One region of the Scopulibacillus cellulosilyticus genome, then DNA from elsewhere that is predicted to be linked to it. Evidence: predicted binding sites of a transcription regulator. Region 1 holds the regulator's gene; the other holds the start of a gene.
The links. Region 1 encodes Rex, which represses fermentation and respiration genes when NADH is low (regulators of the CRP and FNR family bind a similar motif). Its sites were predicted from a motif close to TTGTGAAATATTTCACAA; they were not measured.
Positions count from the first base shown of each region.

Region 2: ACFQRG_RS02955 (helical membrane plugin domain-containing protein) is a predicted target of Rex. The motif match lies at 2,320-2,337, and genes of this name have one in related genera.

Region 1 covers NZ_JBHTCO010000013.1:123,116-127,546, reverse strand. The annotation lists gene abc-f (ribosomal protection-like ABC-F family protein) at 1-1,442, opposite strand, end outside; gene moaC (cyclic pyranopterin monophosphate synthase MoaC) at 1,634-2,119, shown strand; gene ACFQRG_RS11230 (redox-sensing transcriptional repressor Rex) at 2,141-2,791, shown strand; gene ACFQRG_RS11225 (twin-arginine translocase TatA/TatE family subunit) at 2,794-2,985, shown strand; gene tatC (twin-arginine translocase subunit TatC) at 2,975-3,712, shown strand; gene ACFQRG_RS11215 (hypothetical protein) at 3,747-3,869, shown strand; gene map (type I methionyl aminopeptidase) at 4,002-4,431, shown strand, end outside.
Region 2 covers NZ_JBHTCO010000003.1:107,902-112,332, forward strand. The annotation lists gene ACFQRG_RS02945 (NAD(P)/FAD-dependent oxidoreductase) at 1-939, opposite strand, end outside; gene ACFQRG_RS02950 (DMT family transporter) at 1,235-2,134, opposite strand; gene ACFQRG_RS02955 (helical membrane plugin domain-containing protein) at 2,430-2,870, shown strand; gene ACFQRG_RS02960 (NAD(P)/FAD-dependent oxidoreductase) at 3,073-4,254, shown strand; gene ACFQRG_RS02965 (hypothetical protein) at 4,306-4,431, opposite strand, start outside.

The sequences.
Region 1 (4,431 bases):
AAATCAAGGTGGTTGGTTGGTTCGTCAAGGATCAGAAGATTATCTTTTTGCATCATCAGCTTGGCTAATGCGACCCTTGCCTTTTCACCGCCGCTCAATTGGGATACGATTTTAAGGACGTCATCACCGGAAAAAAGGAAATTTCCAAGGACAGTTCGAATATCTTTTTCAGGTGTTAAAGGAAAGTCATCCCAAAGCTCATCCAGGACTGTTTTGTTGGATGTTAGCTGAGCTTGTTCTTGATCGTAGTATCCAATTGTTACATTGCTTCCCGTATGAACTTCTCCTGACAAACGCGTGCTGCCATTGGATACAGCTTTTAAAAGTGTTGACTTGCCAACACCATTTTCGCCAACAAGCGCGACACTTTCACCTCTGGTCATTGAGAATCCAAGGTTCTTCATAATCGGCTCTGAAGGATTATAACCAACTGTTAATTGATTAACTGATAGAACATCATGGCCGCTCTGTTTTTTTATTTCAAAGGAAAACTTGGCCGATTTTTCTCCGTCTGCCGGCTTTTCAATCCTATCAATTTTCTCAAGTTGTTTACGCCTGCTTTGCGCACGTTTTGTCGTTGAGGAGCGGGCTATATTTTTTTGAATAAATGACTCCAGTTTAGCAATTTCCTTTTGCTGCCTTTCATAAGCTTTCAAGTTGCTCTCATATTCCTGTGCCTTTTTCTCAAGGTATTGGGTGTAGTTGCCAACATACCTTTGTGCTTTTGTTTGAGAAAGTTCGTAAACCTTCGTAACCACTTTATCAAGAAAGTATCTATCGTGTGAGACAATAAGAATGGCCCCCGGATAATGCTGAAGGTAATTTTCAAGCCATGTGAGTGTACTGATATCCAAGTGGTTAGTCGGTTCGTCAAGAATGAGCAAGTCTGGCTTAATTAACAGCAATTTACCTAAAGCCAGCCGCGTTTTTTGCCCCCCGGATAAATTTGTAATCGGCGTATTTTCATCAAAGCCGCCAAAATTCAAACCATTTAAGACGCTGCGGATATCTGCCTGATAAGAGTATCCGCCTTTCTCTTTATAAATGTTTTGAAGAGAATCATAGTCTTTTAGAAGCTTTTGATAACTTTGCTCATCGGAAAACAGTTCGGGCTGGGCCATTTTTTCTTCCATCATTCTTAAGTCTTTTTCCATCTTCACTAACGGCTGGAAAACCGACAGCATTTCATCATAGATGGACCGATCGGACTCTAGGCTTGTATGCTGGGCCAAATAACCGACAGCAGTATCTTTTCCGAGAATGATATCTCCTGAATCAGGAGAAAGTTCACCAGCAATAATTTTTAATAAAGTTGATTTTCCCGAACCGTTTCTGCCAACTAAGGCAACGCGTTCTTGTGATTGCACTTCTATACTAATATTAGATAAAATAAGATCAGCAGCATATGATTTACTAATCTTATTGGTTTGTAGTAGAATCATGATTTTTCACCTCAAAATTTGAACACACACTATATAGTGTAGCTTATAATAGAAAGGACAAGCAACTTAATATTGTTACAGTTCTTTTATGAATACAGCTATTGCTTAAAGCTAAGGGGATCAAGGCAAAACTGATTTAATTAGCATAATCCCATGCAGTGATATAAATAAATCTGCCAATGGAGGTTAACATGAATCGTTTAACTCATATTAATGACCAAGGGCGGGCAAAAATGGTTGATGTTTCTGATAAGGAATCTACAGTCCGTACCGCTCAAGCAAGCACAAGTGTTGAGGTTAATGAAGAAATATATAAAGCCATCGTTAACCAAACAGTCAAAAAAGGTGATGTTCTGTCGGTTGCTCAAGTGGCAGGTATTATGGCAGCGAAAAATACGTCACAGATTATACCGATGTGTCACCCATTGGCACTTTCCGGTGTGGATATTACTTTTAGATGGGAAACTTCGCCATACCGTTTACATATTACGGCATTTGTAAAAACCAAAGGACCGACAGGCGTTGAAATGGAGGCATTAACTGCTGCTTCTGCCGCCGCATTAACAGTTTATGATATGTGTAAAGCGTTGGATAAAGGCATGGTTATTGGTCCGACTTATTTAAACAAAAAAACAGGAGGAAAAAGCGGAGATTATCTGAGAGAAGAACAAGAGTGATTCTCGGGAGGGCGTGCATAAATGATAGAAAGAATACCGCAGGCAACGGCAAAACGTTTGCCATTATATTACCGTACATTACAGCATTTACATTCATTGGGGAAAAACCGGATTTCATCTTCGGAATTTAGTCAGTCGGTTCAAATAGACTCCGCTACGATCAGAAGGGATTTATCTTACTTAGGTGCATTAGGAAAAAAAGGCTATGGTTATGATGTCGATCATCTCATAAACTTTTTAAGAGGGCTCCTAAATCAAGATGAAGTGACTGAAGTGATTCTGATAGGTGTAGGTAACTTAGGGACGGCATTATTAAAATACAACTTTCATAAAAATAATAATACAAGGATCATCAGGGCTTATGATATTGATGAATCAAAGATTGGCAAGAAAATAGCAGATACACCGATTTATCATCTTGATGATTTGGCGGGCGGTGATAATAACAATATTCCAGCCGCCATACTGACCGTGCCGGCCAGTGCGGCGCAGTTAGTCGCTGACAGGCTTGTATTAACCGGAATAAGTGGTATACTCAATTTTACACCGGTAAGATTATCTTTACCGGACAACATACTTATTCATCATATTGATCTTTCTGTTGAATTGCAGTCTATGGTATACTTATTGAAAAATTATCCAATGGAACCTATAGACAAGGGAGGTGAATAACAATGGGCTTAGGACCAGGCAGCATTATCTTAATCGCTATTGTCGCCTTAGTTATTTTTGGTCCAAAAAAGCTCCCCCAATTAGGCAAGGCAGCAGGACAAACGCTCAGGGAGTTTAAAAAAGCTACAAATGGTTTAGCGGAAGATGATGAGGACGAAAAGAATAAAAAGCAGGATGTTAGCAATGTCAAATAAGCGAATGAGTGTAGTAGATCACTTAAATGAACTAAGAAAGCGGTTAATGATTGTTGTTTTTGGCTTTTTTGTCACATTTATCATAGGCATGTTAGTGGCTAAACCAGTGATTATATATTTGCAACATTCCGAACAAGCCCAAGATATTGCTATGAATGCTTTTCGCGTCACTGATCCATTAAATGTCTACATGGAATTTGCTTTCATTATCGGGATTGTTCTTGTATCGCCTCTTATTATGTATCAACTATGGGCGTTTGTAAGCCCCGGATTATACGAGCATGAGCGTAAAGTCACATTATCCTATATTCCTGTAACGCTAATTCTATTTCTTATAGGGATCGCCTTTTCGTACTATATACTGTTTCCATTTGTCGTAGGATTCATGGGTAATTTAAGTAAAGCATTGCATATACAAAATGAGATTGGCATTAATGAATATTTTTCGTTTTTACTGCAATTAACTTTACCTTTTGGTTTTTTATTTGAAATGCCAATGCTCGTCATGTTTTTAACCAGGTTAGGGATTATTACACCTCAGTTTTTAACAAAAATTCGGAAATATGCGTATTTTGTATTGCTTGTGATCGCGGGAATTATTACACCGCCGGAGTTAATGTCACATTTAATGGTGACTGTGCCATTAATTATTTTATATGAGATTAGTATAGTTATTTCTAAATTTGCATACAGACAATCTGTAAAAAGGCTGAGCCAGGATATGTAACGGCTCAGTCGTTTTTTATAGGAATATGCATTTGATGTTAAAGAAAGCGGGCTGCGCCTTTGAATATGCTGCGGCGCATTTTAATGATCCAGGACTTTTACGGCTTGGCACCGGTCAAGTTTTCATAAGAGTAAATAACATGTCATTATCTTTTTAGCTTCTTTTTTGTTAAGATATTGATGGGTTAATTGCTTCTATGCCGTAAATTTGGATAGTATAAAGAGTAACTGTATCGTGAATATGAAGTATGCATAGTGTATAAGGAACATTTTTTAAGGGCGGGATGATGATGATACAACTTAAATCAATGAATGAAATAGCTAAAATGAAAGAAGCTGGGGAGCTCCTGGCAAGGACCCATCAAGAAATTAAGAAACTGATTAAACCGGGGGTTACAACTAACGAGATTGATGAATTTGTTGAAGGGTATTTGGCAGAACATGGCGCAACGCCTGAGCAAAAAGGCTATAATGGCTATCAATTTGCGACATGCGCCTCAGTCAATGATGAAATTTGCCATGGCTTTCCAACAGATACGCCATTGAAAAATGGAGATATTGTCACAATTGATATGGTTGTTAATCTTAACGGCGCTTTAGCTGATTCAGCCTGGTCTTACGCTGTAGGGGAAGTTTCAAAACAAGCTCAGGATTTGTTAGAAGTGACTGAAGCATCCCTTTATGAAGGCATTAAGCAGGCAGTTATCGGAAACCGTATAG
Region 2 (4,431 bases), on a different contig from region 1:
AAATGGACGGAAGCCTACTCTTGTTTCAAGAACTGTGCTGTCAGCCAAACCGGGTGCAATTGTAAAAGCTTTATCAAAGATTTCATGCAGTCCGCCCGCAGTCACCCGGTTATCAAATCCGGCATCATTTTCGTGTGTAGCGCCCGCCACTATCCGGCCGCCGCCAAAAGCTAGAAGGTACTGATCATTAGGCGGCATAACAACAGGCCATTGGCTTGTATCAGTATTTGGCAAATTAAGATGAACAATTTGCGCTTTCTGTGACGTTACTAAAAAATTAATTTCCAACGGCTTAAGCAGCTCTTTCGCCCAAGCACCTGCAGTGACAACGACTTGATCAGCAGACAATGTCTCCCCTCCTGCCTTGACACCGGTTACCTCGTTATCTTTATAGACAATTTCAGCCTCTCCATGAATACATGCGGCTCCATGTTTTTTGGCTGCATTAATCAAAGATTGACGAAGCGCCCGTCCATTGACACGAGCCGCACCGCTCACATGTACAGAGCCGTAGCCTTCTGCCAGCAGCGGAAACAGCGACCTAGTTTCATCAGGAGATAATTGAGTAATCTCACCTATTTCCGGTGCATCCTGACGGCGTTTTTCTGCCCGCTCTGCCATCTTTTCCAATTTCCGCTCGTCTTGATAAATACTAATGGCACCTACTTGCGCGTATCCGGTGTCGGTTTCCCCGCATCCTTCAAGGTCCTTAATAAGCTGAGGATAATACCTCGCCCCGCCTTTTGCTAATTGATACCATGCTTGATTTCGCCGCTGTGAAAGCCAAGGGCAGACAATCCCTGCGGCAGCGTCAGTAGCTTGTCCAAGATCCTGACGATCAACTATCGTAACGTTTGCACCGGCTTTTGCAAGATGATATCCAGCAGAGGCGCCAAGAATCCCTGCTCCTACCACAATAAAGTTTTGCATTAAGAACACCTTTTTCTGATCTTTGTTCTGTAAATTATTTTACAGGACTGTACTTCAAGGCTCAAATTTTGCAAGTTGTGCTTTTAAATTATTGGAATCGCTCTTAAACTATGACTTTCGCTCTTAAATCATTGTTTTTCGCTCTTAAATCATTGTTTTTCGCTCTTAAATCATTGTTTTTCGCTCTTAAATCATTGTTTTTCGCTCTTAAATCATTGTTTTTCGCTCTTAAATCATTGTTTTTCGCTCTTAAATCATTGAAAAAAGCTTGTCACCCAAGGGTGACAAGCTTTTTTCTAAGAAATCAGGCGCTTTTTTTCAGCGTACGGCGGCGTTCTTTACCTAACCCGTTGACAACAATAACGCTTGAAATAGCTATTACACCGCCAATAATGGATAGGATGCTTGGAAACTCGCGAAGCCAAATCCACGAAATAATAATAGCTACTACAGGTTCAGTATACATCATGCTTGTAACAGAGCTTGCTTCGCCCAGGGAAAGGGCAATTGCCCAAGTAGCGTATGCGATAGCTGCCGGGAAAACGCCGACATATAACGCCGATATATTCGCTCCTATTGTGGCATGATGAATATCATGAAAGAGGCCGGGAAGGAATAAGAGAAACGGCAATGTACCTGCCCATGTAAAATAAGCCGTCAACTCTATTGGCTTATAACGTGCCAATAGCGGTTTCTGAAAAACAAAGAAAACCGATGTGGCGATAGAGGCTGTTAATATAAAAAGAGCGCCCTTTGAGATATCAAAGGTTGAGCCGGCCGCTCCCAAAGTAATAATAAAAATACCGATAAAACCAATGCCAAGACCTATCCATCCAAAGAGACCCAAGTGTTCTTTTAAAAATAGAACAGCAATTAGTGCGGTAAAAACAGGTGCCGATGCAATTAACATACTGGCTGTACCTGCAGAAACGGTTTGTTCGCCGAATGATACCCCTATATGATAAATACTAATGCCGATCCATCCCAGAATTAAAATTTTTATAAGATCTTCTATTTTCGGTAATCGAAAATCGGTTCCTGGCCATAGAGCATAAAGGATAAACGCTGCCGATGCTATAAGAAAGCGAATAAGCACTAAATGACCTGCAGAATAGCCGCCTATTAAGCTTGCCCGAATAGCAGGAAAGGCAGAACCCCATATGATTATTGTAAAAGCCGCCATTAATAATGCTTTCTTATTCATACCCTTTACCCCCCAACATAACCATTATCAAATCAAAATTATCATATAGACAGCCTTTTCACAACCTTTAAATAAACGCGTCATTTTAAATTCTAACTAATCTCATACTTAATGACCCTTTTCTTGTAAAATCAAACAGGAGTATTGATAGTTTATAAAATTAGGTATATTATTTTTATGGATGCTTGTGAAGACTTTCACAAGATTATATGAACCATTAAGGGTTAAGAGGTCTTTGGAAGCCCCTAAAATTTCCAAAAATTTAAGCTGTGCTTATCGTAGAGGAGAATCGGATATGTCAGAAACAATTACTCAGACAAAACCTGAACAAGAACTGCAAAATTTGTCTGCAAACCCAAAGCAACTTGATGTCCTTGATCAACTGTTAAAACCTGAAGTTCAGGAATCTTTAACTGCCTTGGTTGAGCAGCTTCCAAAGCTGACTGAACTCGTCAATATTTTAACTAAGACTTATGACATGGCTCAATCAATGGCTACTGACGAAGTATTAAAAAATGATACTGTAGGCGCAATTCAAGAAATTGTTGACCCTGTAAAAGACACTGTAAAAGGTATCGCAGCAACTGCTATTGAAGCGAAAGATCGTGCGGAAGAAAGCAATGAAGTCATCGGTCTTTTTGGCCTTTTAAGGATGATAAAAGACCCTCAAGCTCAAAAGCTCTTCCGTTTCATTAATGCTTATCTTCAAATTACTGCAGATCGTAATAATAAATAATCTATTCTTATAGTGTGTGTTTCAAAAAGGAGGACAAAAAGAGCCGAGAAGTTCAAGGAAGCGCAGTCTCCGAGCACCGGAACGTATGCCTTTAATACGTGAGGAGCGGAGGGACAAGCTGACGCAGAAATTCGACAGCTATTTTTCCCGGACTTTTTGAACATCACCTTACATTCAATTAGTAAAGACGGGAGATAATACTATGTCAAAACAAATTGTCATTTTAGGCGCTGGTTACGGCGGCGTACTAGCTGCTCTAAATGTTCGCAAATATTTAAGTAAATCTGAAGCACAAGTAACGGTAGTCAATCAGTACCCAACACACCAAATTATTACTGAATTGCACCGCCTCGCAGCAGGCAATGTGTCCGAACAAGCTGTTGCCCTGCCGTTGGCGAAGCTTTTCAAAGGAAAAGATATTGATCTTAAAATCGCTAAAGTTGAATCATTTTCTGTGGACAAAAAAGAAGTAAAACTATCGGATAATACGACTTTAACATACGATGCACTTGTCGTAGCCCTGGGAAGCCAAACAGCTTATTTCGGTATTCCTGGACTTGAAGAAAACAGCATGGTATTAAAGTCCGCTGAAGACGCAAACAGAATATATAATCATATTGAAGATAAAATCCGTAAATACGCAGAAACAAAAGATGAAGCAGATGCAACCATCTTAATTGGCGGCGGAGGATTAACCGGCGTTGAATTAGTCGGTGAAATTGTTGATATTATGCCAAAGCTTGCTAAAGGTTACGGGGTAGATCCTAAAGAAGTAAAACTATTACTCGTTGAAGCAGGTCCGAAAATTCTTCCTGTCTTGCCGGATGATTTAATCGAACGCGCGCAAACAAGCCTCGAAGCACGCGGCGTAGAATTCTTAACAGGCCTTCCTGTAACAAGTGTTAAAGGAAATGTCATTGAACTGAAAGACGGCCAAAAAATAAAAGCAAATACATTCGTATGGACAGGCGGTGTACAAGGCATTCCTCTAGTAGGTGAATCAGGCCTTGAAGTGAACCGCGGCCGTGCAACTGTTAATGAATATCTTCAATCTGTTTCACATGAAAATGTATTTGTTGCCGGCGACGCAGCTGTTGCCTTTGGCCCAAATAGCGATCGTCCTTATGCGCCTACTGCACAGAATGCTTGGCAAATGGGAGAACTTATCGGCTATAATCTATATGCATACTTAGAAAACAAATCATTTGAAACATTTAACCCGGTTAATTCAGGCACATTGGCTAGCCTGGGACGTAAAGACGCTGTTGCTATCATCGGCGGCAACTCTACACCGCTTAAAGGGCTTCCGGCTTCCCTAATGAAAGAAGCAAGTAATGTCCGCTACTTGTCACATATTAAAGGGTTATTTAGTTTGGCATATTAATGAGAAAGCTGACTGTACTTTTTGCAGTCAGCTTTTTTCATATAATAGTATCTAATCCTCTTTCAGACTTAACATTGAAAATTGCAATTCTGCCAGCTCATGCTTTGCTTGTTTTATTTGCTCAATGGAGTCGTCGCCTTCACACTGGGTTGTTGCTTTTAGGAGCAGCATTTGCGC